Regions from separate parts of the Massilia sp. UBA6681 genome, predicted to be linked through region 3. Evidence: predicted binding sites of a transcription regulator. Region 3 holds the regulator's gene; each other region holds the start of a gene.
The links. The regulator HrcA, encoded in region 3, represses chaperone genes, less so after heat shock. The targets are predictions, from matches to a motif close to TTAGCACTCNNNNNNNNNGAGTGCTAA.
Positions count from the first base shown of each region.

Region 1: groES (co-chaperone GroES) is a predicted target of HrcA. The motif match lies at 2,233-2,259, and genes of this name have one in related genera.
Region 2: rpoH (RNA polymerase sigma factor RpoH) is a predicted target of HrcA. The motif match lies at 4,303-4,329, and genes of this name have one in related genera.

Region 1 is NZ_DKJX01000043.1:27,964-37,666, forward strand. It holds gene B2R83_RS05810 (hypothetical protein) at 1-25, opposite strand, end outside; gene groL (chaperonin GroEL) at 147-1,793, opposite strand; gene groES (co-chaperone GroES) at 1,854-2,144, opposite strand; gene B2R83_RS05825 (hypothetical protein) at 2,519-2,779, shown strand; gene B2R83_RS05830 (cell division protein ZapA) at 2,776-3,087, shown strand; RNA gene ssrS (6S RNA) at 3,133-3,313, shown strand; gene B2R83_RS05840 (EVE domain-containing protein) at 3,380-3,850, shown strand; gene B2R83_RS05845 (sulfite exporter TauE/SafE family protein) at 3,850-4,656, shown strand; gene B2R83_RS05850 (xanthine dehydrogenase family protein molybdopterin-binding subunit) at 4,646-6,847, opposite strand; gene B2R83_RS05855 ((2Fe-2S)-binding protein) at 6,847-7,335, opposite strand; gene B2R83_RS05860 (cytochrome c) at 7,338-8,630, opposite strand; gene B2R83_RS05865 (hypothetical protein) at 8,724-9,068, shown strand; gene B2R83_RS05870 (hybrid sensor histidine kinase/response regulator) at 9,117-9,703, shown strand, end outside.
Region 2 is NZ_DKJX01000079.1:101,596-111,298, reverse strand. It holds gene B2R83_RS13490 (exopolysaccharide biosynthesis protein) at 1-509, shown strand, start outside; gene B2R83_RS13485 (hypothetical protein) at 525-740, opposite strand; gene B2R83_RS13480 (exopolysaccharide biosynthesis protein) at 885-1,520, opposite strand; gene B2R83_RS13475 (VOC family protein) at 1,630-2,109, opposite strand; gene yghU (glutathione-dependent disulfide-bond oxidoreductase) at 2,211-3,047, opposite strand; gene rpoH (RNA polymerase sigma factor RpoH) at 3,289-4,179, opposite strand; gene ftsX (permease-like cell division protein FtsX) at 4,656-5,570, opposite strand; gene B2R83_RS13455 (cell division ATP-binding protein FtsE) at 5,567-6,229, opposite strand; gene ftsY (signal recognition particle-docking protein FtsY) at 6,245-7,390, opposite strand; gene B2R83_RS13445 (hypothetical protein) at 7,415-7,831, shown strand; gene B2R83_RS13440 (thiamine pyrophosphate-binding protein) at 7,865-9,568, opposite strand.
Region 3 is NZ_DKJX01000070.1:33,465-43,167, forward strand. It holds gene rsmA (16S rRNA (adenine(1518)-N(6)/adenine(1519)-N(6))-dimethyltransferase RsmA) at 1-232, shown strand, start outside; gene B2R83_RS11610 (hypothetical protein) at 459-632, shown strand; gene B2R83_RS11615 (hypothetical protein) at 814-1,467, opposite strand; gene B2R83_RS11620 (hypothetical protein) at 1,497-2,084, opposite strand; gene B2R83_RS11625 (HAD family hydrolase) at 2,328-3,038, shown strand; gene hrcA (heat-inducible transcriptional repressor HrcA) at 3,077-4,087, shown strand; gene fur (ferric iron uptake transcriptional regulator) at 4,192-4,620, opposite strand; gene B2R83_RS11640 (outer membrane protein assembly factor BamE) at 4,699-5,310, shown strand; gene dapB (4-hydroxy-tetrahydrodipicolinate reductase) at 5,307-6,119, shown strand; gene B2R83_RS11650 (barstar family protein) at 6,122-6,448, shown strand; gene leuS (leucine--tRNA ligase) at 6,706-9,348, shown strand; gene lptE (LPS assembly lipoprotein LptE) at 9,353-9,703, shown strand, end outside.

The DNA of each region.
Region 1 (9,703 bases), on a different contig from region 3:
GATCAAAAGCGTTCACGGTCGCCATACCGCCTCCTATAAATAAATAACAGCAGAGCTCGTGTCCGAATGTCAGACCTGACCCCGCCAAAGTAAAAAAGCCTGCAAGGCGCGAACCCTGCAGGCTTTCTGGCTGGTAGGCCGGACGATTACATCATGCCGTCCATGCCGCCCATGCCACCCATACCGCCCATGCCGCCCATGCCGCCGGCCGGCTTGTCTTCAACGACTTCCGAGACCATGCAGTCGGTGGTCAGCATCAGGCCGGCGATCGACGCTGCGTTCTGCAGTGCCGAGCGGGTGACCTTGGCCGGATCCAGCACGCCCATTTCGACCATGTCGCCGTAGGTGCCGTTGGCGGCGTTGTAGCCGTAGTTGCCGGTGCCGGCGATGACGGCTGCGACCACGACCGACGGCTCGTCGCCGGCGTTCTGGACGATCATGCGCAGCGGCTCTTCCATCGCGCGCAGGACGATCTTGATGCCTGCGTCCTGGTCAGGGTTGTCGCCCTTGATGTCGATGTTCGAACGTGCGCGCAGCAGGGCCACACCGCCGCCCGGGACGATGCCTTCTTCCACGGCAGCGCGGGTAGCGTGCAGTGCGTCTTCCACGCGTGCCTTCTTCTCTTTCATCTCGACTTCGGTGGCTGCACCGACGCGGATCACGGCAACGCCGCCGGCCAGCTTGGCCACGCGCTCTTGCAGTTTTTCGCGGTCGTAGTCCGAGGTCGCTTCTTCGATCTGGACGCGGACCATCTTGACGCGTGCTTCGATCGCTTCAGCGGCGCCGGCGCCGTCGATGATGATGGTGTTTTCCTTGCCGACTTCGACGCGCTTGGCCTGGCCCAGTTCCTGCAGGGTGACCTTTTCCAGGGTCAGGCCGACTTCTTCGGCGATCACCTGGCCGCCGGTCAGGATGGCGATGTCTTCCAGCATGGCCTTGCGGCGGTCGCCGAAGCCAGGCGCCTTGACGGCGACGGTCTTCAGGATGCCACGGATGTTGTTGACCACCAGGGTCGCCAGCGCTTCGCCTTCGATGTCTTCGGCGACGATCACCAGCGGACGGCCGGCCTTGGCGACTTGCTCCAGCACCGGCAGCAGGTCACGGATGTTCGAGATCTTCTTGTCGCACAGCAGGATGAACGGGTTCTCGTGAACGGCGACCTGCTTGTCCGGGTTGTTGATGAAGTACGGCGACAGGTAGCCGCGGTCGAACTGCATGCCTTCCACGATGTCCAGCTCGTCGTTCAGCGACTTGCCGTCTTCGACGGTGATGACGCCTTCCTTGCCGACTTTTTCCATCGCCTCGGCGATACGCTCGCCGATCGAGGTTTCCGAGTTGGCCGAGATGGCGCCGACCTGGGCGATCTCTTTCGAGGTGGTGGTCGGCTTGGCGATCTTCTTCAGTTCTTCGACGGTGGCGGCGACGGCCTTGTCGATGCCGCGCTTCAGGTCCATCGGGTTCATGCCGGCGGCAACGAACTTCATGCCTTCGCGGACGATCGCCTGTGCCAGCACGGTCGCGGTGGTGGTGCCGTCACCGGCGTTGTCGCTGGTCTTCGACGCGACTTCCTTGACCATCTGCGCGCCCATGTTCTGCAGCTTGTCCTTCAGTTCGATCTCTTTCGCGACCGAGACGCCGTCCTTGGTGACGGTCGGGGCGCCGAACGAGCGCTCCAGCACCACGTTGCGGCCTTTCGGGCCCAGGGTGACCTTGACTGCGTTGGCGAGGATGTTGACGCCTTCAACCATCTTGGCGCGCGCTGCGTCGCCGAAAATTACTTCTTTAGCTGCCATTTCTTGTTCTCCGAATGAATTCGTGAATGTGTATTACAGGAGGAATGCGGGTTTGACCAATTACTGGGCCACGACGGCCATGATGTCTTCTTCGCGCATGACCAGCAGTTCCTGGCCATCGACCTTGACGGCCTGGCCCGAGTACTTGCCGAACAGGACGCGGTCACCGACCTTCACTTCCAGCGGACGAACCTGACCATTTTCCTGCACCTTGCCGTTGCCGACAGCCAGGATCTCGCCCTGGTCCGGCTTCTCGGCGGCCGCATCAGGGATGATCAGGCCGGATGCAGTCTTGGTCTCCTGGTCGAGACGCTTCACGATTACGCGATCGTGCAGAGGACGAAGGTTCATGCAAAACTCCTTATTTTTCAGTGGTTTGACTAGCTGTTCAAAGCCGCCATACGGTGGTGGCGGCTGGGAAAATTTGTGCTTCGGTTTGTTAGCACTCTAGGCTGCCGAGTGCTAACACGAAGGTGATTATAGGGACGATAACACCCCATTTCAAGCAGGAATGTGTGGGATCGAACCGACTTTTTTGCGAAAACACAATTCAATAGATGGGTTGTACACTGTCGGCGGTGGCATTCGAGCAATGGCCGGGCAGGGTACACCGGATAGCGCCGGGACGCCGCACGGATGCTGTATGCTACTGTCCGGCCCGATCCTCTTCCCGACAGGGGCGCGATTCGGTTGACGGAAAAACCATCTCAGTCCTATAGTGTCGAATGATTTCCGAATTTCAAGACCTCTCCGACAAGATCGACCGGCTCGCCCAGCTGACCCAGTCGCTGCGCGCCGAGAACTACCTGCTGCGCCAGGCCAACCACCTGCTGAGCGCCGAGAACATCGCGTTCAAGGAGCGGCTGATCGAGGCGCAACGCCGCGTCGAGGCGCTGCTCGAGCAGTTGCCCGCGCCGGAAGGCGAAGCGGACGATGCAGCCGATGCCGGTCCTGAGGCCGGCGAGCCGAACGAGGCAAGCCAATGATCCATCTCGATTGCACCATCATGGGCCAGTCCTACCGCCTGGCCTGCCGCGAAGGCGAAGAGCGCACCCTGCGCGAAGCGGTCAGCTACCTGGACGGCAAGATGTGCGCGCTGCGCGACTCGGGCAAGGTCAGGGGCACCGACCGCATCGCCGTCATGGCGGCGCTCAGCGTGGCGGCCGAATTCCTGTCGGTCAAGTCGCCCCAGGGGCCGCTGTCCGACATGTCGATCCTCGAAGTCAAGCAGAAGCTCGAAGCGATGCACACGGTGCTGGACCAGGCCCTGGCGCCGCAGGAAAATCTGTCCTGAGGTTCAGATTCGGTTGACATGCTCGGCCAACGGAGTAAACTGCGCTCTACCCTGCGGTGTTCGAGATTTGTCATATATTCCTTGAACCATTCTTTCGCATAGGTTGTGGGACATGCTTGGTGGGCGCGAGCGTCACTAGTCTGACGAACCCGAAATTGAGCTGACTGCGACCACCTTGAGCCTTTTGGTTCGGGATGCCGGCAATAACGACACAGGCGGGGCTACACACACGAGCGGTTGCGCACTTCGGTACGCAGCCGCTTTTTTATTGGCGGGGTTTGAAGGGGGTTGGATGCGTTACTGGTTGATGAAATCGGAGCCGGACGACGTCAGTTTCGACGACGTGCTGGCCGCGCCGGAGCAAACCGTGTCCTGGTACGGCGTACGTAACTACCAGGCGCGCAATTTTCTGCGCGACGCCATGTCGGTCGGCGACGGCGTCCTGTTCTACCACTCCAGCTGCGCAGTGCCCGGCGTGGCCGGCATCGCCGAGGTGGCGAGCGGTCCGTATCCGGATGCGACCCAGTTCGATCCGTCCTCTCCCTACCACGACCCCAAGGCCACCCAGGAAAATCCGCGCTGGATCTCGGTCGACGTGCGTGCGGTGGAAGCGGGGCGCTACCTTCCGTTGACGGAGATGCGCAGCATCCCGGCGTTGGAAGACATGGTGCTGCTGCGGAAGGGCAGCCGGCTGTCGGTGTCGCCGGTGACGGCGGCCGAGTGGAACGCCATCCTTACGCTGGTGCGCGAAGGGAAGCGCTGATGGACCTCACCCTGATCCTGGCGCTGCTGGCGATGGGCACCTTCGGCGGCTTCGCGGCCGGGCTGCTCGGCATCGGCGGCGGCATGGTGCTGGTCCCCTTCATCACGATGATCTTCACCGCGCGCGGCTTTGCGCCCGAGCTGACCATCCACATGGCGATCGCCACCTCGCTCGCGACCATCCTGTTCACTTCCCTGTCCTCGGTGCGCGCCCACCACCAGCACGGCGCGGTCCTGTGGCCGGTGGTGAAGCTGCTGGCGCCGGGCATCCTGCTCGGTTCCTGGATCGGGCCCTGGATCGGCAAGCAGATGGATTCCACGGTGCTGGCAGCCTTCTTCGGCGTGTTCGTCGCCTTCTCGGCGACCCAGATGCTGATCGGTAAAAAGCCCGCCGCGTCGCGCGCGCTGCCGGGCGCGCCGGGCATGTTCGCCACCGGTGGCCTGATCGGCACCCTGTCGGGCATCGTCGGCGCCGGCGGCGGCTTCGTGTCGGTGCCCTTCATGACCTGGTGCGGCGTGCGCATCCACAATGCGGTGGCCACCAGTGCGGCGCTGGGCTTTCCGATCGCGCTCTCCGGAACCCTCTCGAACATCTGGTTCGGCTGGGGCGAGCCGGGCTTGCCGGACTGGTCGCTCGGTTTCATCTACCTGCCGGCGCTGGCCATCATCGTGCTGGCCAGCGTCACCATGGCGCCGGTCGGCGCACGCACCGCGCACAAGATGCCGGTGCGTCAGCTGCAGAAGGTGTTCGCGGTGATCCTGTATGCGCTGGCGGCCTACATGTTCTGGAAGGCGGTCAACCCGTAGCCAACTTGCGCATGCGCTCGCGATTGAGCGGCAAATCGCGCACGCGCATGCCGCAGGCATCGGCCACCGCATTGGCCAGCGCCGCCGCGGCCGGCCCCTGGGCCGCCTCGCCGGTGCCGAGGAAGGGCTGGCCCGGACGGTCCAGCAGGTGCACGTCGACCTTGTCCGGCACCCCATCGAAGCGCAGGATCGGATAGCCGGCCCAGTCCTGGCTGGTCACCTGGCCGGCGTCGAAGCGCACCTGCTCCAGCAGGGTCCAGCTGCTCGATTGGACGATGCCGCCCTCGATCTGGTTGCGCACCCCGTCGGGACTCACCACTTCGCCGCAGTCGACGGCGGCATCCGCACGCACGATGCGGACAAAACCGGTGTCCAGCGCCACCTCGACTTCCAGCGCGACGGCGCAGTAGGCCGCCAGGTTCTTGTAGCGGGCAAAGGCGAAGCCGCGCCCGCGCCGGGGCGTCTTCCTGTAGCCGTCCCAGCCGAACTTGCTTGCGGCCAGCTTGATCACCTCGATGGCGCGCGGGTCCGCCAGGTGGCGCAGGCGGAAGGCCACCGGGTCCAGGCCGGTCGCCCGCGCCAGCTCGTCCATGAAGCTCTCGATCGCGAACACGTTGCAGTAGGCGCCCAGCGAGCGTAACGCCGAGGTGCGGAACGGTCCGGCCGGCTGGAAGCGATGGGTCACGCGCGCGTTCGGCAGCACGTAATAGGGAATGGCATTGCGGTCGCCGCTGCCCTGGGGTTGCGGAATCGGCTTGGGCATGGGCGGCGTGAAGGGCTTGGCCAGCAGGGTGGCGGCCAGCAGGTTGCCGGCCTTGCCAGGCCGGGTGTTGTGCGACTGGCTCCAGACCTCGTACTGCCAGTCGACGATCCTGCCGCTCGCGTCGAGCGTGGCCGCGACGTCCGCCACCATCGCCGGCCCGAAGGGTTCCCACGCATGTTCGTCCTCGCGCATCCACTGCACCCGGATTGGGATGCCGGGGAAGGCGCGCGCCATCAGCGCCGCGTCGGCGGCGACGTCGTCGGCGCCGTTGTGGCCGTAGCAGCCGGAGCCCTCGGCATGGATGCAGCGCACCGCTTCCTCGGGCGCGCCGAGCAGCTCGGCCAGCGCGCTGCGCAGCGGGAACACGCCCTGCGAATGGGTCCATACCGTGTAGCGGCCTTCGTCCAGCAGCGCGATCGCGCAGGAGGGGCCGATCGAGGCATGCAGCTGGAAGGGGCGGGTGTAGCTGGCGCGCAGGGTCTTGCCGGGCGTTCCTGGTTTACCCTGGGCCAGCACCTGCTGCGCCGTCGCGGGCAGGCTGCGCACCAGCGCGGCCAGATCGCGGCCGGCCGGCAAGCTGGCCGGCACCTCCCAGCGCGCGGCGCGCGCCAGCGCCTTGGCCGCTTTCACCGCGCGGTACTCCTCGTCCGCGATCACGGCCAGGAAGCGCCCGTCCTGCACGACTTCGAGCACGCCGGGCAAGCGCGCCACCGCCGCCTTGTCCACCGAGACCAGGCGCGCGCTCGGTGAGGGCGGGCGCACCACGCGTCCATGCATCATGGCGGGCAGGCGCAGGTCCTGCACGTAGGCGACATGGCCCTTCAGCTTGCCGGGAATGTCGACCCGCGGCAGCGTCACCCCGATGAGGCGCCGTGCGTTCGGCGTGCGCGGCGGCAGGGCGCTTGTCGCGCGCACGTGCTGCTCGCTGCCGGCCACCAGTTCGCTGAAGCTCACGCGCCGTCCGTCGGGCGTGCGGAACACGCTGTTGTCCTGCATCAGCGTGGCCGCCGGCACCTTGAAGTGTGCCGCGGCCTTTTCCTGCAGAAGGGCACGCACCTGGGCCGCCGCGTGGCGGATGGCGGTGGCGCTGTCCTGCATCGAGTGGCTGCCCGCCGTATAGCCTTCGTCGGGCGAGAGCTCGGTGTCGGCGGTTTCCAGCACCAGGCGTCCGGGATCGATCTGCAGCTCGTGCGCCGCCACCTGCAGCAGGGCGGTCTTGATGCCCTGGCCCAGCTCCACCTTGCCCGTGAAGATGGAAACGCGGTTGTCGCTGCCCACCCGGATCCAGGCGTCGAGCCAGGGTTCGCCTTCGAGGCTGCCGGGCAGGGCGCCGGGCGCGGCGCGCAGCGGCAGCGCGAAGGAAAGCGTCAGGGCGCCGCCGCTTGCGAGGAAGCGGCGCCGGCCGGGGCGCTTGGGGGAATCGTTCATCAGTAGTTCCGGATCGGCTGGGCCTTGAGCACGTCGGCGGCGCGGCGCACCGCGCGCAGGATGCGCAGGTGGGTGCCGCAGCGGCACAGATTCGGCTGCATCCAGGCCTTGATCTGGGCATCGGTGGGCGAGGCCACCTGCTCGAACAGGGCGGTGGCGCGCATGATCATGCCGGCGATGCAGTAGCCGCACTGCGCCGCCTGCTCCTCGACGAAGGCTTGTTGCAGCACCACGGCCGGCACCCAGCGCGTGCCGCCCGACTCCACCGTGCGCACGGCGCGGCTGCCCACCATCGACACCGGCAGCAGGCAGGACATCACCGGCTCCTTGTCGAGCATCACGGTGCAGGAGCCGCACTGTCCCAGGCCGCAGCCGAACTTGGCGCCGTTGAGTTTCAGGTCGTTGCGCAGCACGTAGAGCAGCGGCGTGTCGGCGTCGACGTCGACTTCCTGCGGCTTGCCGTTAACCTGCAGCTTGAAGGTGGTCATGGCTATCTCGTCTTCTTCACGGTGTCGTCCAGGTCAGGCCAAGGCTCGGCCCCTGCGCCATAACGGCGCAGGTAGGCGGCCAGCGCCGTCACCTGCTCGTCGCCCAGCAGGGTGGCGAAGCCGGGCATCCAGCGCCCCGGTTCGCCCTCGGGCGGCACGATGCCTTCGCGGATGATGCGCACCAGGCTGCGCGGGTCCGGGTCGTACAGGGCCACCGCCTTCTGCAGCTGCAGGGCGGCGCCGGAGCTGGCGCTGCGCCCCGCGTCGTGGCAGCTGGCGCAGGCCATCGCATAGGTCTCGTAGCCGAGGCGCATGCGCGCCAGGTCGGGATCCGTGTCGCCTGGTGGCGGCAGCGGACCGGCCTGTTGCGCGGGCGTCGCGCGCGCCGGCGCCTGTTTCAGGTAACTGTGGATGTAGGTGGCGAGGGCGGCAACGTCCGCGGCATCGGCCTGGCCCAGGTTGACCACTACGTCCTGCATCGGCCCGCCCGCCACGGCGTGTTCGGGCGCGATGCCGGTGCGCAGGTATTCCTGCAGGTGCTCCTGGGTCCAGGGCAAGGGCGAGGGCGACTTGCCATTGAGCGCCGGGGCGTACCAGCCGCCGGCATCGCCGCCGTCGAAGCGGCGCTGCAGGTCCGGCCCGCCGAGCAGGGTGCGCGGCGTGTGGCATGCGCTGCAGTGGGCCAGCACGTTGGCGACGTAGGCGCCGCGGTTCCAGTCGGCCGGCTGGCGCGCATCGCGCTGCCAGGGCGCTTCGTCGAGGTAGAGCAGGTTCCAGAAAGCCAGCAGGGGACGGAAACCGAAGGGGAAGCTCATCCGGTTCTCGCGCGCCGGCGCCGCCAGGGCCGGGCGCGTCATGAAGTAGGCGTACAGGGCGCGCATGTCGTCCGGCGCCAGTTTGGTGTAGTGGTTGTAGGGGAAGGCGGGGTAGAGCAGGCGGCCGTCGCGCGCGACGCCCTGGCGCGTCGCGCGCTCGAAGGCCTCGAAGCTCCAGGCGCCGATGCCGGTGCCCGTGTGTGGCGTGATGTTGGTGCTGTGGACGGTGCCGAAGGGCGTCTTCACCGCCAGGCCGCCGGCGAAGGGTTTGCTCGGGTCGACCGTGTGGCAGGCGGCGCACATGCCCAGCTTCGACAAGTTGGCGCCGCGCGCCACCAGCGCGCTGTCGAAGCGGGCCGGCGCCGCCTGTGCGGGTAGCGCCGGGCGCCACATGAAGAAGAACGCGGCGAGCGCCAGCAGCGCCAGCCCAGCCAGCGCCAGCCACCATCGATTGCGCCGCGCGCGTCCCGGCCGTTCCATGTCCTGCTTGTTCTCCCCGATTGGCATCCTCGGCATTATGACCGAAAAGTTAACACGCACGCGCCCGGGGCCGGGCGGTGGTATGCTGGAACCATGACTACCGATTCCGACATCGCGCTGTCCGGCCCCTTCCAGGCCAAGGACGGCAACGGCCGTACCCTCGACGTGGAGGCGATCCGCATCTTCGACGAGGGCTACGGAATCATCGACGTGTACGTGGACTTCAAGGCCAGGCTCGAGCCCGGCGCCTACAAGGACACGGTGCTGGTGCGCCAGATCATCGAGCGCCTGCGCACGCTCGGCTACAAGGGCCCCGACTTCGGCCACAGCGATCCCGGCCTGCAGGAGAGCCGCCTGATCGTGCTCGAGGCGCCCGAGGAATTCACGGCCTTCGCCAAGAGCCGCGGCTGGAAGAACCTGGCCGAAGACTTCGAGTAACAGCCGGTCCCGGCCATTTCCGGCGGCCGCGCCGGTCTTGTGCCTATAATGCCTGTTTCCTCACAGGCCGATCCCATGCTGCTGCGCCAGGGCACCACCGTTTCGCTCCGGCGCCTGCTGGTGCTGCTCACCGCCTTCGGCCTGCTGCCGCTGGCGCTGCTGGGCGTGTGGGGCCTGCACCTGGTGGGCGAATACCAGCAGCGCGAGCAGCAGCGCCACCTGCTCGACCTGGCGCGTGCGCTGTCGAGCGCCGTCGACGCCGAGCTCGATGGCGCGGTGGCGGTCCTGACGACCATGGCGCATTCGCCCAAGATGGGGGCGGGCGACCTGCGCGGCGTTTACGAGGCCGCGCGGCTCCAGGTGGCCGCCCAGCCGGAATGGCTGACCGTGATCCTCACCGATGCCGGCGGCGCCGTCCTGTTCCGCACCAATGCACCCTTCGGTGGTCCGGGTGGCATCATCGCCGACCCGGACAGCCTGCATCGCGCCCTCGGCGCGGACCGTCCCGTCGCCGGCAGGGTGGCGGTCGGCAAGGGTGGCCGCGCCGCCTTTCCGGTGCGTGTTCCCGTCACCGACGATGCCGGCCGGCGCTATGTCCTGAGCGCGGTGATCCAGCCCGGCCGCATGCTGCGCGT
Region 2 (9,703 bases), on a different contig from region 3:
ACCGCGCGCTCGGCGCCCTGCTGTTCGTGTTCGCCTTTCCCAACGCGCTGCCGGCGCTGCCCGGCACCTCGGCCATCCTGGGCCTGCCGCTGGTGTTCCTGGCGGCGCAGCTGGCGTTCGGGCGCCAGCCCTGGCTGCCGCGCTTCATCGCGGCGCGTTCGATACCGCGCCCGGCCTTCCGCGCGCTGGTAGGGCGCATGCACCCCTGGCTGCAGCGCGCCGAGCGCCTGCTGCGGCCACGCGCCGGCGCGCTGGCGCTGCCGCCGATGGAATACCTGGTGGGCGCGGTGTGCCTGGTGCTGGCCGTGGTCGTGCTGCTGCCGATCCCGATGGGGAACATGCTGCCGGCTTTTTCGATCAGCCTGCTGGCGCTCGGCATTCTCGAACGCGACGGCTACTGGATCCTGGCCGGCCTGGCCGCGGCCCTGGCATCCGCCGCGCTGGTGTCGGGCGTGGTGATCGTGTTCGTCAAGATGGCGCTGTACGCGGTGGCGGCCTGGCTGCCTTAGGCGCCAGGACTGCCGTCAGCGTGCGGGACGGGGATGCCGGCGGCGGTCGCGCTGGCGGAAGTGTTCGGGAGAGCACAGCACGCGCAGGGCCACCCGGCGCGGCACCCCGACCTGTTCCATGAACAGCAGGGCGGGGTGGACGCCGTAGCGCGCGCATAATTTCAGGCCCTCGTCGACCTGGCCAGCCGTCACCAGGTCACTGCGTGCATCGTTCCTGCTCTGCTCTGCCATGCGTTCCTCCATGCGAGCGAAGGATGCTAGCAGAGCTGTAAATGCACTTAAAGTAAATTCTTAAGACTTTGCATTAAGTTGATGTTTTAGTGGCTAAACAGCAAAAATTGCCGGTTTGGTATTGCAGACCGGACTTCGAGCTGCTCAGCCAACCATGCGGTTGAACAGCTCGCGCGCGGCCAGGCCGCCGCCACCGATGAGCAGGCTGAAATACAGGATGGTGACGACGTTGCTGACGTGACCCAGCAGTACGCTGACGCCGTCGCGCTGCAGCAGGCCGATCGCCAGGAACAGCAGGGCGACCGCGGGGAAAGTGTTGCTGAACGGGATCAGGCCGAAGGGCATCATCAGCAGCACGGCGCCCAAGATCAGGCCGGCGTTGTTGAGATGCTCGATCGAGCCATTCGCCACCAGCCACTGGATACGATTCGGCTTGCACACCCGTTCGATCCGGTACAGCCAGGGCAGCGCCTTGCGCAGCGCCGGGCGCAGCTTGCTGGTGGAGATCAGTCGGTGCTTCAGCTTTGCCGGGACCCAGAGTTCGCGGCCGAACAGGCGGCTGACGCCGATCAGGAGGATCGCGGCGCCGAACACGGTGCTCACCCCCGGAATCGACACCGGGATCAGGAAGACCAGGGTGAGCAGGGCGGTCAGGATCAGCAGGCCTTCGTTGCCGACACGGCGGATCAGTTCGCTCAGGGTGATGCCGCCGGGCGGCAGGGAGCGGACCATGCCGCGCAGTTTCTTGAAGACCGGTTCAGCTTGCATGGGTTCTTTCATCGTGCTTCTCATGGTTCCTGGCGGGAAGGCAAGAGTATAGTGCAGGAGCGCATGCTTCCGCCGCTGAATGGCAAGTGCGCGCAGCCCACAGGCCGCTGTCCGTTCCCGTTCAGCCGCGCCGCGCAGCCTCGATCGCCGCCACGTCGATCTTGCGCATCGTCATCATCGCCTCGAACACGCGCTTCGCCACGGCCGGGTCGGGGTCGGCGATGCCTTCGCTGAGCACGCGCGGCGTGATCTGCCAGGACAGGCCCCACTTGTCCTTGCACCAGCCGCAGGCGCTTTCCTGGCCGCCGTTGCCGACGATGGCGTTCCACAGGCGGTCGGTTTCTTCCTGGTCATCGGTCGCGATCTGGAAGGAAAAGGCTTCGGTATGGGAGAAGACCGGGCCGCCGTTCAGGCCGATGCAGGGGATGCCGGCCACGGTGAAGGCGACGGTCAGGACGTCGCCTTGCTTGCCGGCCGGATAGTCACTCGGTGCGCGGAACACCTCGCCGAGCGCGCTGTCGGGAATGGTCGCCGCGTAGAACTGCGCCGCTTCCAGCGCGGTTCCGTTGAACCAGAGGCAAATCGTGTTCTTGCTGACCATGGCATGTCTCCCATCGTAGGCACATCGTTCGGAATATCGCGCGCCAGCATAACGCAATCGCGCGCGCCTTCCTCGCTTGCCACGGTCTCCCTTACGGAAGATCAGTCCAGGTCGGAAGCGTCGTGACGCTCGGGAACCTGCTCCTCCGGATTGCCACGAACCCGGTTGACCTTGCGGCCACGGACGACGGCCGGGCGCGCGGCGATCTCGTCGGCCCAGCGGCGCACGTGCCGGTACTCGTGCACCGAGAGGAATTCGCCGGCATCGTACAGCTCGCCGCGCACCATGCCGCCGTACCACGGCCAGATCGCCATGTCGGCGATCGTGTACTCGTTGCCGGCCACAAACTGCTTGTTGGCCAGCTCGCGCTCGAGCACGTCGAGCTGGCGCTTGGTCTCCATCGCATAGCGGTCGATCGGATACTGCAGTTTTTCCGGCGCGTAGGCATAGAAGTGGCCGAAGCCGCCGCCCACGAAGGGCGCCGACCCCATCTGCCAGAACAGCCAGTTCATGGTCTCGGCGCGCGCCGGACCATCTTTTGGCAGGAAGGCGCCGAACTTCTCGGCCAGGTAGACCAGGATCGAGCCGGATTCGAACACGCGCACCGGCTGTTCGGCGCTGCGGTCGACCAGGGCCGGGATCTTGGAATTCGGGTTGATCTCGACGAAGCCGCTCGAGAACTGGGCGCCCTCGTTGATCTTGATGAGCCAGGCGTCGTACTCGGCGCCGCTGTGGCCGAGGGCCAGCAGCTCTTCCAGCATGATGGTCACCTTCACGCCATTGGGCGTGGCCAGCGAGTACAGCTGCAGCGGGTGCTTGCCGACCGGCAGTGCGGCCTCGTGGGTCGGGCCGGCGACCGGGCGGTTGATGTTGGCGAAGGTGCCGCCGCTGGAAGCGGGCGGGGTCCAGACTGTGGGTGGGACGTACTGGTCGGTCATCGGGCGCTCCTTGGGAATCTGGTCAAAGTAGCCATTCTAGCCGCGGCATGCCGGACCTGCCCAAACCATGAGAAACCATGAGGGTCAGAAACCATGAGGGTCAGGTCTGACATTCGGACACGAGCTCGAGCGTTACTCCGATGTTGTATTGCTCAGTCCGTGTCTGAATGTCAGACCTGACCCTCGACTTTAAAAAAAGAAAACCCCGCCGGGGCGGGGTTTCGGTTGGGGCGGGCAGGGCTCAGATGTAAGCCGCCAGCGCGCCTTTCATCTTCTTCAGCGCAGCCGATTCGATCTGGCGGATACGCTCGGCCGACACGCCGAATTCTTCGGCCAGCGTGTGCAGCGTGGCACCCGAACCGTCGTCGTTGGCCAGCCAGCGCGCTTCGACGATGCGGCGCGAACGCGGGTCCAGCTTCGACAGTGCGGTCTCCAGTCCTTCGGACTGCAGGCGGTCGCGCTGCTCGGATTCCAGCACGCGGGTCGGCTCCTGCTGCTCCGACGACAGGTAGGCGATCGGGGCGAACTTGTCGTCTTCGTCGTCGGTTGGCGATTCGAGGGCGATGTCGCGGCCCGACAGGCGGGTTTCCATCTCGATCACTTCTTCACGCTTGACGTCGAGCATCTTCGCCAGCTCGTCGACCTGGCTCGGGGTCATGGTGTCCAGGCCCTGCTTGTTGCTGCGCAGGTTGAAGAACAGCTTGCGCTGGGCCTTGGTCGTCGCGACCTTCACCAGACGCCAGTTCTTCAAAATGTATTCGTGCATCTCGGCCTTGATCCAGTGCATCGCGTACGAGACCAGACGCACGCCCTGGTTCGGGTCGAAGCGCTTGACCGCTTTCATGAGGCCGATATTGCCTTCCTGGATCAGGTCGGCGTGCGGCAGGCCATAGCCGAGGTAGCCGCGCGCGATCGACACGACCAGGCGCAGGTGCGACAGCACCAGCTTCTGTGCAGCGTCCAGGTCATTCTTTTCCCGGAGCGACTTCGCCAGCGATACCTCTTCCTCGTGAGTCAGCATCGGCAGGCGGTTGACGGCAGAAATGTAGGCATCGATGTTGCCCAGATTGCCAGAGAAACCCAGTCCCAGAGCACGACTGCCGGCCGGAACCAATGCGGATTGTGCGGACATTTTCAATTTCCTCGTAGTAGACTTACTGCATCCCAATGTGCCACCGACCCATGCCGTGTGACACCAGCGTTACTGCTTGTTACTTGGATGCTTTCCTTGATTTCGCTGTATTCGAGACATATATTAGCACTCTCCATGTATGAGTGCTAGGCAGGCCATCGATTTATCGAAATCGATTAAGTTTGGCTAAAGTATTGCTCGTGGGAATCAAAATCGCGCCGCCTTAACTGTAGTGCAGGCGACCCCAATTCAGTTGATTTAGCTCAAAAGTGAGCAAAAACCCGCTGGAAAACGTGTTAGAGACAGGTTAAAGGCCTGAGAAGCGGCCTTCTGTTGGATGGCGCACATTCGTCAAAGCCGGCCTGTAGGAATAGCGCTCGTGTGAACGTAGGGTGGGGCGGGTCAGCAGTTTGAAGCAGGGCCAAGATTGGGCGCGCCGCCGGCTCGAACGGCCCGCGCGCCCAGTGGAGTCTGCCTTATTGCACGCGCGCCAGGTGGCGCTGCACCGACAGCATCGCGCCGATCAGGCCGAGGCCCGCGCTGATCGCGAGGACGCCGGCGGTTTCCAGTGCGCCGAGCGGCGCCAGCTGGAATTCCGACGCATACAATCTTGCAAAGTCCGCAATCGCGCCGTTCAGCGGCTGCAGGGCCAGCACCACGGCGCCGAGCGCCACCGCGCCCGCGCACAGGCCGAGCAGGCCGCCGGTATAGTAGAAGGGGCGGTGGATGAAGTTGTCCGTGGCGCCCAGCAGCTTCGACACGTTGATTTCCTCCTTCTGCGTCAGCACCTGCAGGCGGATGGTGTTGAACACCACCGCGATCACCACGATGCCGAGCGTGACCGCCAGCAGCAGCAGGGCCAGGCGCAGGATGGCCAGCATGGCGGCCAGGCGCTTCACCCAGGCCGAATCGACCTGCACTACATCCACGCCGGGCAGGGCGCGCAGCTGTTCGGTGATCGCGTCGACCTGGCTTGCTGCGCTGCTGCCGCTAAGTCGCAGCTTGAAGCTGTCCGGCAGCGGGTTTTCGCCCAGCGTGTCGATCACGTCGCCCAGGCCGCTCCCGGCCTTCATCGCGGCCAGCGCTTGCTCGCGCGGGATGAAGTCGATGTCGGTCTTGCCGCCGCCGGCCGCGATCGCGCGAATGCGCGGCTGCAGGGCGGTCGCTTCCTCGCGTGTCGCCTCGAGTTTCATGAAGACGCTGATCTCCGGGTCGACCGAGAGCTGTTCGGACAGCGGACGCACGTTGTCGAGCAGGGTGATGCCGGCGATCGGCAGCATCAGGGCGAAGGCGACGACGAGCACGTTGAACAGGAAGCTGCCCGGCGATTTGCGCACCGTGGACAGGGCCGCCCCCAAGGCGAAGCGGTGCTGGCGGATCCAGGGGCTCATGCGGCGTCTCCCACCAGTTGGCCATGCTCGAGACGGATCACGCGTGCCGCCGCACTGTCGAGCACCTGATCGTCGTGGGTCGAGATCACGCAGGTCACGCCGACGGCGTTGAAGGCGCGCAGCGCGTCGAGCACCTTGTCGGCCGCCACGCGGTCGAGGTTGGCGGTCGGCTCGTCCGCCAGGATGATCTGCGGGCGGTTGACGATGGCGCGCGCCACCGCCACGCGCTGCTGCTCGCCGCCGGACAGTTCCAGCGGCATCGCCCTGGCGCGTTCGAGCAGGCCCACCTTGTCGAGGGCGGCCCGGGCGCGCTGCTCGGCCTGCGCCTTGGGGGCGCCGGTGACGAGCAGGGGCAGCATGACGTTGCCGAGGATGTTGCGGTCGTTGAGCAGGCGCTGGTGCTGGAAGATCAGGCCCAGGTTACGGCGCAGGAAAGGAATGCCGGCCCGCTTGAGGCGGCCGATGTCCTGGCCGTTGACGGTGACCACGCCGCTGCTGGGCCGCTCGACGGCGGCCACCATCTTCATCAGGGTCGACTTGCCCGCGCCGGACGGGCCGGCCAGGTAGACCAGCTCGCCCTTGCCGATATTGAGGGAGACGTCGCGCAGCGCGTAAGCGTCAGGGGAATATTGTTTGGAGACGGACTGGAATTCGATCATCGATGGTCCGTTCCTTCAACCCAGCAGCGCTTCGACGAATTCTTCGGCGTTGAACGGCTGCAGGTCGTCCAGCTTTTCGCCCACGCCGATGAAGTACACCGGCACCGGGCGGGTACGCGCGATCGCGGCCAGCACGCCGCCCTTGGCGGTGCCGTCCAGCTTGGTGATCACCAGGCCGGTCAGCTGCAGGGCGTCGTCGAAAGCCTTGACCTGGGCCAGCGCGTTCTGGCCGGTGTTGCCGTCGATGACCAAGAGGGTCTCGTGCGGGGCGCCGTCCATGCCCTTGCCGATGACGCGCTTGATCTTCTTGAGTTCTTCCATCAGGTGCAGCTGGGTCGGCAGGCGGCCGGCGGTGTCGACCATGACCACGTCGGTGCCGCGCGCCTTGCCCGACTGGACCGCGTCGAAAGCGACGGCGGCCGGGTCGCCCGAGGCCTGCGAGATCACGGTGACGTTGTTGCGCTGGCCCCAGACCATCAGCTGCTCGCGCGCGGCGGCGCGGAAGGTGTCGCCCGCGGCCAGCAGCACCGACTGGTCGAAGCGCTGCATGTGCTTGGCCAGCTTGCCGATGGTGGTGGTCTTGCCGGCGCCGTTCACGCCCGAGATCATCATCACCAGCGGTTCGTGGCGGCCCAGTTCGAGGGGCTTCTGCAGCGGCGCCAGCAGCTCGATCATGAGTTCCTTGAGCGCGGCCTTGACCTGGGCGGCGTCGAGCAGCTTGTCTTCCTTGACCTTGCGGCGCAGGGCGCCCAGCAGGTGCTCGGTGGCGTCCATGCCGGCATCGGACATCAGCAGCGCCGCTTCGAGCTCCTCGTACAGGTCCTCGTCGATGCGCGCACCGACGAACAGCAGCGACAGGTTGCTCGAGGTCTTGGACAGGCCGGCCTTCAGGCGCGCCATCCAGGATGTCTTCTGTTCCGCGGCGCTGGTCGGGCGTTCCGCGGTTTCCGGGAACAGTTCGCCGAGATCGGCTGCGACGGGCGGGGCGGCCGGCGCAGCCGGCGCAGCCGGCGCGATAGCGGGCGCGGCGACTGGTGCCGGCGGCGGGCTGACCGGTGCGTCCAGTGCACCCGGCACGAACATCGGCGCCGCTGCGGGCGCCGCCTGGTCCGGCGTCGAGACCTCGGTTTCAGGCTTCTTTCTCTTGAAGAAACTAAACATAAATGGGGGCGATTCCTGCGCACGATGCCGGCTGGCGCCGGCGATGAAAAAAGTAGCGAATATTTTACCAGAGCAGCAAGACGCCACCCGGAATGGCAGGTATCGACGCTAGAAGATGCGTGGAAGGAACTCTTTGTTGTGTTATTGCTGAAACCGACTGGTTACTCAACAGTGCGCGTCTGGAAAACGACAGCGACTTGCGTTAAATTGAACAGAGAGAGAAAACCACAAAATACAACGGGGCACACCGTGAAAATTACCAATTTTCTGAAGCGCCTCATCTATGGCGACAACGCCACGGATGGCAGCGCCGCGAACATGCGCAACATTATCGTGTGGGCGTTCATCGCCCTCGTCGCATTGTTCCTGACCAACCCGGAACAGGTCAGTTTCTTCGACCAGCCGATTCCGCTGCCGGCCGAGCTGGGCTTGGGGCAGTAGGGCGGTGGTCGGCAAGCCGACCACCGTACGACATCAACGGCCGGCCTTGGCCGCTTCCGCCGTCTTGCGAATCGTCTCGAGCGTCGCGTTCGGCGTAATCAGATTGCCGTCGTAGCGCAGCTCGATCACCGCCGGCAGCTTGCGTTCGTTCGCATGCGCCAGCGCGCGCTGCAGGGCGGGCGCGAATTCCTCGGTCTTCTCGACCACCTCGCCGTGGCCGCCGTAGGCGCGCGCCAGCGCGGCGAAATCCGGATTGTGCAGGCTGGTACCCGACACGCGGCCCGGGTAGTCGCGCTCCTGGTGCATGCGGATGGTGCCGAACATGCTGTTGTTGAACACCAGGATGATCACGCCGGCGCCGTACTGCACCGCGGTGGCCAGTTCCTGCCCCGTCATCATGAATTCCCCGTCGCCGGCGAAGGTGACCACCGTGCGCTGCGGATCGATGATCTTGGCCGCCACGCCGGCCGGCACCGCATAGCCCATCGCGCCGTTGGTCGGCGCGAGCTGGGTGCGCTTGCCGCCGTAGCGGTAGAAGCGGTGCGCCCAGGTCGCGTAGTTGCCGGCGCCGTTGGTGATGATGGTGTCGCGCGGGCTTTGGCGCATGAGTTCCTGCACCACTTGCCACAGGTCGAGCGGCGCAGCGCCGTCGCGGAAGATCGGCGGCTGCGCCTGCCAGGCGGTCAGGTCGGCCCTGGCTTCTTCCACTGTGTTAGCCCAGGCCGAGGAATCCACCGGCTCCATCGCGGCCAGCATCGCGCACACCTGCGGAGCGCCGCTGGCGATCATCAGGTCGGCCTGGTAGACGCTGCCCAGCTCTTCCGGATCCGCGTGGATGTGGACCAGGCGCTGGCGCGGCACGGGCGAGGACAGCAGCGAATAGCCGCTGGTGGTCATCTCGCCCAGGCGCGGGCCGATGGCGATCACCAGGTCGGCTTCCTTCACGCGCGCCGCCAGTTTCGGGTTGATGCCGATGCCGACGTCGCCCACGTAGTTCGGGTGGGCGTTGTCCATCAGGTCCTGGAAGCGGAAGGTGCAGCCGACCGGCAGCCGGTTGGCTTCGGCGAAGCGGGCCAGGTCGGCGCAGGCCTGGTCGGACCAGGAGCCGCCGCCGAGCAGCACGATCGGGCGCTGGCTTTCGGCCAGCATGGAACGCAGCTGGGCGACCTGTTCCGTCGACGGTGCTGCCTGCACCGGCTGGTAGCGGCGCGCATCCGGCACTTCCGCTTTGTTGACCAGCATGTCTTCCGGCAGGGCCAGCACCACCGGGCCGGGGCGGCCGCTGGTGGCGACCTGGAAGGCGCGCGCGATGTATTCGGGGATGCGGTCGGCGCGGTCGATCTGGGTGACCCACTTGGCCATCTGGCCGAACATGCGACGGTAGTCGATTTCCTGGAAGGCTTCGCGGTCGATGAAGTCGCCGCCGACCTGGCCGATGAACAGGATCATCGGGGTCGAGTCCTGGTAGGCGGTGTGCACGCCGATCGAGGCGTTGGTGGCGCCGGGTCCGCGGGTGACGAAGCAGATCCCCGGCTTGCCGGTCATCTTGCCGTAGGCCTCCGCCATGAACGCCGCGCCGCCTTCCTGCCGGTTGATCACGAAGCGGATGTCCGAATCGTGCAGTGCGTCCAGCACGTCGAGGTAGCTTTCGCCGGGCACGCCGAAGGCGGTGTCCACGCCATGGGTATGGAGCGCATCGACCAGGATCTGGCCGCCGGTGCGGGAAGGGTGGGTCATGGTTGGGTCTCGTCCTTGATGGTTTTGCTATCCAAACATTCTATGTGGATGAGGTGGGGAAGGATTTTGAAATGGCGACACGAAATTTCAGAAAACGTGGTCACTTGGCGATAGGTTGCGCGAGCCCAATCGGTT
Region 3 (9,703 bases):
GGTGGACTCGGCGATCGTGCGCATGATCCCCAAGCGCCAGAAGCTGGAAGTGGACGGCGACAAGCTGGAAAAAGTCGTGGCCAAGGCCTTCTCGCAGCGCCGCAAGGTGATCCGCAACTGCGTGGCGGGCATGTTCACCGAGGCGCAGCTGGTCGAAGCCGGGATCGATCCGGGCGCACGGCCGGAAGCGGTGGGCCTGGAACAGTACGTGGCGCTGGCAAACCTGCTCTGATCGTCCCGCGCTGGGCGGCGCCTTGCCGCCCAGTCAAACTCCCCTCAATCCTGCTCTACATTGCGCTGCACAACGACAGCGTATCCCATTTTTTGTCCCTTCATCCGCCAATTCCTGCAGTCCGTCGCACCCCGGTGGAAGCCGCGGGACGCCTTGGCTAAAGTGCTTCCATCGACAAGCCGCACGACACACGAAGCGGCCACCAATTCACCGAAGGGAGCACAAAATGAACGTCCTCAAGCACATGGAAGCCATCTTCCTCGCCACCCTGGTCCTCGCCGGCGTCAGCAGCTATGCGCAAGCCGCCACCAGCCGCGCGGCCGAGGCATACAATGCCCAGGTGTCGGTGGGCGCCTCGCAGGTCGCCGTGGTGAAGGTCACGGCCAAGCGTCCGGCCTGATGTCCGATGCCCCCTTCCGGCCACCGCCGGGCGGCGGGCAAAAAAAAAGCCCGCTGGGTAGCGGGCTTGAAATCCAATTCTTTTCTGAGGAGAGTTGGAGGAGACAGGAGCTAGTATGCTGCGTTACAGCATATAAGTCCAATTTTCCTTTCGCATATTCGACATAAGTTTTTCGAATATCTTATGAGGAGCGGACGCAGGTGATGTTGATGTTGGTAACATCGACGTCACCCATGATGCCGGTCGGGTTCTGGACCGTGCAGACGGCGTCTTTTGGCTGGGTCACGATGGTCACGCCATAGGACTGGTTGTACTCCACCGGCACAACCATCGAGTACTTGAACGCGGCGCCGGTGGTGTTGGCTTCAGGTGGGATGATCACGGTGGTGCCGGTGGTGCTGCCATTGGCCAGCACCAGGCCGGTATTGTCCTTGGTCAGGCCCGTGACTTCGCCGCCGATCGCATGCGTCTGGATGAAGCACTCGAAGCGGGCATTGATCACGGCCAGCTGGCCGGCCGTGCCGGTCGTGCTGTTCGGCGCGTATTGGTAGATGCGGCAGTCCTGGTGCTGCGGATTGGACGTGATGCGCACGTCGTAGGTGTCGCCGTACTCCAGCTTTTTGGCGAAACTGAACGTGACTTCTTCGCCAGCCTTGGCCGGCGGCGCGATGTTGATGGTCTCGGTGCCGTTATTGGTCAGCGTCATGCCCGGGTACACGATACCTGCGACGCGGCCGCCCACCGTAAAACTGTCGTCGTCGCCACCGCCACCGCAGGATGCCAGGGCCGCTGCCATTGCCAGCATGCTTGCCGGACGGATCAGGGAAAACTTCATGAAGCTTGCTCCAGGATATACAGTGTTGATCAAGTACGCGGGCCGCAGGTCACGGTCACGTTGGTGATGTCGGCCTGGCCCACGGTGCCGCTGCCGTTGGCAACCGTGCAGGTCTGGTTGTCGGGCTGGGTCAGGATGGCGATGCCGTAGGGCGCGTCTTCGTTGACCTTGGCCATGCTGAAGGAGGTGGCGCCGGGGGCGACCGTGACGCGGTCGGAACCGTTGACCAGTACCAGGTTGCCGGTGAGGCCGGTGACGGTGCCCTTCAGCTCATGCTGGCGGATGGTGCACTCGACGTAGATGGTGTTGATGTCGATGGCGACCTTGCCTTTTCCGTTGGTTACGGTGCAAGTTTCAGCATTGCTCGGGAAACTCTTGGCCGTCACGTTGTAGTCGGAATCGGTTTCCACCATGTTAGGGAAATAGAAATTGCCGATACCTCCGTTGGTCGGATTGATGACAAGGTCGGAGCCGCCATTGTTCTGCAGGACCAGGCCAGGCTTGGTCACGCCCGAAAACGAACCGCCAATAACCCGGTCGCCATCGCCGCCGCCGCAGGCGGACAGCGCCAGCGCGCATGCCAGCGCAGCACCGGCACGCAGGTACGAACTCTTCATAATTTCTCCAAAAAATCTGACTGGTGAACGTGCAAGCGTGTGCAAGTGAGCTGTGGACACGCTGGTGGACGAGCTACGACCACATTATATTAGCCCAACATTTTAGTCCATTTAACAAGCGACTGGACGGTTTGCCTTTGTATCACGCTGTAACCGTGGGTAGCAGGGGGCAGTGCCCGATTGCTTTCTACGGGCGTGCTCGCTATCCTTGGGCCAGGCACCCATCTTCCAAGCAAGCACACCATGATCCAGCGCCGCGCCTGGCCCAAAGCCGTATTGTTCGACCTCGACGACACCCTGTGGCCGATCGCCCCGGTGATCCTGGAGGCCGAGCAGATCCTGTTCGCCTGGCTGCGCCAGCATGCGCCGCGGGTGGCGCAGCAGTTCACCATCGAGACGCTGCGCCAGGCCCGGCTCGAGCTGCTGGCGCGCCAGCCCGAATTCCAGCTCGACCTGGGCGCCCTGCGCCGGGCCGGCCTGATCGCCGCCTTCGAGCAGGCCGGCGAGGATGCGGGCAAGGTGGAACTGGCGATGACCGAATTCTTCGCGGCACGCAATGCGGTGATTCCCTACGACGACGTGCTGCCCGGCCTGCTGCGCCTGAAGGGCAGGGTGCGGATCGGCTCGGTCACCAACGGCAATGCCGACCTGCAGACGATCGGCCTGGCGCGCCATTTCGATGCCTCGGTCGCCGCCCCCGGCTTCGGCGTCGCCAAGCCGGACCCGCGGATCTTCCTGGAGGCCTGCCGTCTGCTGGACGTGGCGCCGCAGGAGGCGGTGTACGTGGGCGACGACCTGCTGCTGGACGTCCAGGGCGCCCAGCGCGCCGGGCTGCGCGCCGTGTGGATGAACCGGATCGGCAAGGTCAACGACATGCCGGAGCAGGTCCGCCCCGACCTGGAAACGAGCAGCCTGGACGGGCTGCTGGACTGGCTCAAGCGCGAGCACGCCTGAACTGGCGCCCCGCCCGCTATCGCGTGCATAATAAGAGCATGCAACTCGAACCCCGCGCCCAGACCCTGCTCAAAGCCCTCGTCGAGCGCTACATCGCCGACGGCCAGCCTGTCGGTTCGCGTGCGCTGTCGAAGATTTCCGGCCTCGACCTGTCGCCGGCCACGATCCGCAACATCATGGCCGACCTCGAGGAAATGGGCTACGTCGCCAGTCCGCACACCTCGGCCGGCCGCATCCCGACCCCGCGCGGCTACCGGCTGTTCGTCGACACCCTGCTCACCGTGCAGCACATCGACGAGCAGGCTGCCCAGCACATGCGTCTCCCGAGCCAGCAGCCCCAGAAGATCATCGCCAACGCGGCCCAGATGCTGTCCTCGCTGTCGCAGTTCGCCGGCGTGGTGCAAAGCCCGCGGCGCGAGTCGGTGTTCCAGCAGATCGAATTCCTGCGCCTGTCCGAAAAGCGCATCCTGCTGGTCATCGTCGATCCGCGCGGCGACGTCCAGAACCGCCTCTTGCACACCGACGTCGACTACACGCCGGGCCAGCTGACCCAGTCGGCCAATTACCTGAACCAGAACTATGCGGGCCTCACCTTCGACCAGGTGCGCGCGCGCCTGAGCGGCGAGCTGCGCCAGCTGCGCGACGACATGGGCAAGCTGATGCAGGTGGCGGTGGAGGCGGGCAGCGAGGCGATGGCCGAGGGCGACGACATGGTGATCGCGGGCGAACGCAACCTGCTGTCGGTGTCGGACCTGTCGTCCAACATGTCGTCCCTGCGCCAGATGTTCGAGATGTTCGAGCAGAAGACCGGCCTGATGCAGCTGCTCGAGGTGTCGAGCAAGGCCGGCGGAGTGCAGATCTTCATCGGCGGCGAATCCAAGCTGGTGCCGATGGACGAGATGAGCGTGGTGACGGCGCCCTACGAGGTCAATGGACGCATCGTCGGCACCCTGGGAGTGATCGGGCCGACGCGCATGGCCTACGAGCGCGTGATTCCGATTGTCGACATCACGGCCAAGCTGCTGTCGAACGCCCTGAGCCAGTCGTAGGGTGTAAAAAGCGGCCATGGCTGCGTTGCCTCGTCTCGCCGTACTACCCGTACTGTCTTCGACTCGGCGCCTTGCCCTGGCCGCTTTTTACACCCCTACCTGAATCAGTGGCGGTGCGGGCAGGCCGGCTTCACGCAATTGCCGTAGATCGCCAGCGAGTGCTCGGCGATCTTGAAGCCGCGTTCCACCGCGATCTTGTGCTGGCGCGCTTCGATTTCTTCGTCGTAGAACTCTTCCACGTGGCCGCAGTCGAGGCAGACGAGGTGGTCGTGGTGCGAACCGGCATTCAGCTCGTAGATGGCCTTGCCGGTCTCGAAGTGGTTGCGGTTCAGCAGGCCGGCCTGTTCGAACTGGGTCAGCACGCGGTACACGGTGGCCAGGCCCACGTCCATGTTGTCGGCGAGGAGGATTTTGTAGACATCTTCCGCCGTCAGGTGCCGAACGGAGCTGTTCTGGAAGATTTCCAGGATTTTCAGGCGTGGCAGCGTTGCCTTCAGGCCGCTGGCCTTCAGGTCGGTGGGGTTGTTACTCATGTTTGTTGCTCGTAGTTTGGCGGAGTGCTTTATGATATAGCGTTTTGGAGCTCCCGCTCAAACGTTTTGAGGTTACCTATGCGCGTCAAACCAGCCGTTCTCCACCGATTCTCAAGCCGGGCAGTCGTCGTGGCCGGCCTCGCATGCACGCTGATGCTGTCCGGCTGCGCCGCCTGGCGCAACCAGACGCGTCCCGCGCCGCCGGTGAGCACGGACCCGGCGGCTGTCGCCGCGGACGCACAGAAGTCGGCCGCTGCCGCGAATGCCGGCGCCCAGACCGTCCAGGCCACCAAGCTGCAGAAGTTCATGTGGGTGTTCTCGCCCTACCGCCCCGACATCCAGCAGGGTAACTTCGTCTCGCAGGAGATGCTGGACCAGCTGAAGGTCGGCCAGACCCGCGACCAGGTGCGCTTCCTCCTCGGTACCCCGCTGCTGAACGACGTCTTCCACCAGGACCGCTGGGACTACCCGTTCTACCTCGCGCGCGGCAACGGCGAGCTGACCACCAGCCGCGTCACCGTCTTCTTCAAGGACGACAAGGTCGAGCGCTTCGAAGGCGGCAACCTGCCGACCGAGCGCGAATACATCGACCGCATCGCCGGCCCGTCCAAGGTCAGCACCAAGGCCAAGCCTGAATCGCGCCCGATGGAAGCGCCCAAGGTCGGCGGCGCCCCGGTGGTGCAGCCATGACCACCAAGTTGAAAATCGCCGTCGCCGGCGCCAGCGGCCGCATGGGCCGCATGCTGGTCGAAGCCATCGGGGCCGCGCCGGACGCCGAGCTGGCAGGTGCGCTCGACGTCGCGGGTTCGCCCTCGATCGGCATGGACGCCGGCGCCTTCGCCGGCCAGCTGACCGGCGTGATCATCCAGTCCGACCTCGCCAGCGCACTGAAGAACGCCGACGTGCTGATCGACTTCACCCGTCCCGAAGGCACGCTGCGCCACCTGGAATACTGCGCGGCCAACGGCGTGCAGCTGGTGATCGGCACCACCGGCTTCGACGATGCCGGCAAGGCGGCGATCCATGCTGCCGGCGAGAAGGTCGGCATCGTGTTCGCCCCGAACATGAGCGTGGGCGTGAACGTCACCCTCAAGCTGCTGGAAATGGCGGCCAGGAGCTTCAGCGAAGGCTACGACATCGAGATCGTCGAGGCGCACCACCGCCACAAGGTGGACGCACCGAGCGGCACCGCCCTCAAGATGGGCGAAGTCATCGCCGACGCCCTGGGTCGCGACCTGAAGGAATGCGCCGTCTACGGCCGCGAAGGCGTGACCGGCGAGCGCGACCCGTCGACGATCGGCTTTGCCACCGTGCGCGGCGGCGACGTGGTGGGCGACCATACCGTCATGTTCCTCGGCACCGGTGAGCGCATTGAGATCAGCCACAAGTCGAGCAGCCGCGTCACCTACGCCCATGGCGCCGTCCGCGCCGCACGCTTCCTGTCGGGCAAGCCGAACGGCCTGTTCGGCATGGACGACGTGCTGGGCCTGAAGGGGTAAGCATGGCCGTCGCGGAACTGAACGGCGCGGCCATCGTCGACGAGGCCTCCTTCCATCTTGAATCCCGGCGCGCGTTCGGCTTCCCCGAGTCCTATGCCGGCAGCATCGACGCCTGGGTCGACTGCCTGAGCTACCTGCGCGACGAGGAAAACATGACCAAGTTCCGGCTCAAGCCGAATGAGGTGCTGGAAATCGTCATCGCCGATGCCGACAGGATGAAGGCGGCCGTGCCGGACCTGCTGGACGAAATCGCCTTTTGCGTGGGCGGCATCAACGAGCGCTACGAGGACTACGGCGAGAAGCCGGCGCTGGAGCTGGTGCTGCGCTAAACCTTAGCCCACGGCTTTAAGACCGTCATTCCGGCGAAGGCCGGAATCCAATTTTGTTTGCGTTGCCGTGGCCCATGCGTAGGCCAACGCGGTGCGACGAACTTGGATTCCCGCCTGCGCGGGAATGACGGTTTTTCATTCTGTGGTCATAAAGACATCGCCGCAGGCGCTACTTACGCCTGGTCCACCGCCTTTCGCCGCAGTGCAAAATGAAACAGTATAATGTTCTGTTCCACCCTCCACGTCTGCAAGAAATCATGCAAGAAAAATATAGTCCAGCTGAAGTCGAACAGGCCGCCCAGGCCTACTGGAAGTCGATCGACGCCTACAAGGCCGTCGAGAACGACCCACGTTTCCCAAAAGGCAAGTATTACGCCTGCTCGATGCTGCCTTATCCGTCGGGCAAGCTGCACATGGGTCACGTGCGCAACTATACGATCAATGACGTGATGTACCGCTACCTGCGGATGAACGGCTACAACGTCCTGATGCCGATGGGCTGGGACGCCTTCGGCATGCCGGCCGAGAACGCGGCGATGGCGAACAACGTGCCGCCGGCCGAGTGGACCTATTCGAACATCGCCCACATGCGCGGGCAGATGGAATCGATGGGCCTGGCCATCGACTGGTCGCGCGAGATGACCGCCTGCAAGCCGGAATACTACAAGTGGAACCAGTGGATGTTCCTCAAGATGCTCGAGAAGGGCATCATCTACCAGAAGACCGGCACCGTGAACTGGGACCCGGTGGACCAGACCGTGCTGGCCAACGAACAGGTGGTGGACGGCCGCGGCTGGCGCTCGGGCGCGCTGATCGAGAAGCGCGAGATCCCGATGTACTACGTGCGCATCACCGAGTACGCGGACGAGCTGCTGGACTACGTCGACAACAAGCTGCCGGGCTGGCCGGAGCGCGTGCGCATCATGCAGGCCAACTGGATCGGCAAGTCGACCGGCGTGCGCTTCGCCTTCCCGCACCAGATCAAGGACGAATCGGGTGAGCTCATCAACGAGGGCAAGCTGTACGTCTTCACCACCCGCGCCGACACCATCATGGGCGTGACCTTCTGCGCCGTGGCGGCCGAGCACCCGCTGGCCCAGCACGCAGCAAAAGACAACCCGGAACTGCAGGCCTTCATCGCCGAGTGCAAGCTGGGTTCCGTCATCGAAGCCGACATGGCGACGATGGAAAAGAAAGGCATGCCGACCGGCCTGACCGTGACCCACCCGGTGACGGGCGAGCAGCTGCCGGTCTGGGTCGGCAACTACGTCCTGATGACCTACGGCGACGGCGCCGTGATGGGCGTGCCGGGCCACGACGAGCGCGACTTCGGCTTCGCCACCAAATACAATCTGCCGATCAAGCAGGTGGTTGCCGTCGAAGGCCAGGAATTCTCGCTGGACGGCTGGCAGGAATGGTACGGCGACAAGGAAGCTGGCCGCACCGTCAACTCGGGCAAGTACGACGGCCTGGACTACATCGCCGCCGTCAACGCGGTGGCCGGCGACCTTGCCGCCCAGGGCCTGGGCGACAAGAAGGTCACCTTCCGCCTGCGCGACTGGGGCATCTCGCGCCAGCGCTACTGGGGCACCCCGATCCCGATGATCCACTGCGGCGACTGCGGCGCGGTGCCTGTGCCGGAAGCAGACCTGCCGGTCGTGCTGCCGGAACACCTGGTCCCGGACGGCACCGGCAACCCGCTCAACAAGGACGAAGCCTTCCTGAAGTGCGATTGCCCCAAGTGCGGCAAGCTGGCGCGCCGCGAGACCGACACGATGGATACCTTCATCGATTCGTCCTGGTACTACATGCGCTATACCTCGCCGGGCTCCAACGACAAGATGGTCGACGAGCGCAACGACTACTGGATGCCGATGGACCAGTACATCGGCGGCATCGAGCACGCCGTCATGCACCTGCTGTACGCGCGCTTCTGGACCAAGGTGATGCGCGACTTCGGCCTGCTGAAGTTCGACGAGCCCTTCGTGAACCTGCTGACCCAGGGCATGGTGCTGAACGAGACCTACTACCGCGAAGACCAGTCCGGCAAGAAGACCTGGTTCAACCCGGCCGACGTCGAGCTCACGTTCGACGACAAGGGCCGCCCGCAGAGCGCCGTCCTGAAATCGGATGGCCAGCCGGTCCAGATCGGCGGCACCGAGAAGATGTCGAAGTCGAAGAACAACGGCATCGACCCGCAGGCGCAGATCGAGCAGTACGGCGCCGACACCGCGCGCCTGTTCACCATGTTCGCCTCGCCGCCGGAGCAGACCCTGGAGTGGTCGAACAGCGGCGTGGAAGGCGCGAGCCGCTTCCTGCGCCGCGTCTGGGCCTACGGCTACGCGCAGCGCGAGCGCATCGCCAATGCCCTGAAAGGCCAGCAGCAAGGTTCGCTGGACGACGCCCAGAAGACCCTGCGCCGTGAAGTGCACAAGGTGCTGCAGCAGGCCGACTATGACCTGAAGCGCATCCAGTACAACACCGTGGTCTCGGCCTGCATGAAGATGCTCAACACGCTGGAGTCGGCCAAGCTGGCCGAGGGTGTGGCGTCGGATGCGGTGATCGCCGAAGGCTTCTCGATCTTCCTGCGCCTGCTGAACCCGGTGGCGCCGCACATCACCCACGGTCTGTGGCAGGAACTGGGCTATGCCGCCGTCCATGGCGACATCCTCAACGTGCAGTGGCCGCAAGTCGACCCGGCCGCGCTGGAGCAGTCGGAGATCGAGCTGATGATCCAGGTGAACGGCAAGCTGCGCGGTTCGGTCAAGGTGCCGAAGGATGCCGACAAGGCGAGCATCGAAGCGGCTGCGCTGGCCGAGGAATCGGTCAGCAAGTTCATCGAGGGCACGCCGAAGAAGGTCATCGTGGTGCCGGGCAAACTCATCAACATCGTGGTGTAAATCGATGAAAACCATCGTGGTACGCACGCTGGCAGCGGTCCTGGTGGCCGCAACCGTCGCCGGTTGCGGCTTCCAGCTGCGCGGCTCGACCGGCCAGTACAACATGCCCTTCCAGAGCATCTACCTGGCCTTCCCCGAGACCTCGCCGCTGGGCACGGAGCTCAAGCGCAACCTGCGCGCGGGCGACTCCGTGCGCGTCGAGACCGACGCCTCCAAGGCGCAGGCCCTGTTCGACGTGCTGTCCGAGTCGCGCGGCAAGTCGATCCTGTCGCTGAACAGCCTGGGCCGGGTGCGCGAGTACTCGCTGAGCTACACCCTGGTGTTCCGCGTGCGCGACGCCAACAACAAGGAGCTG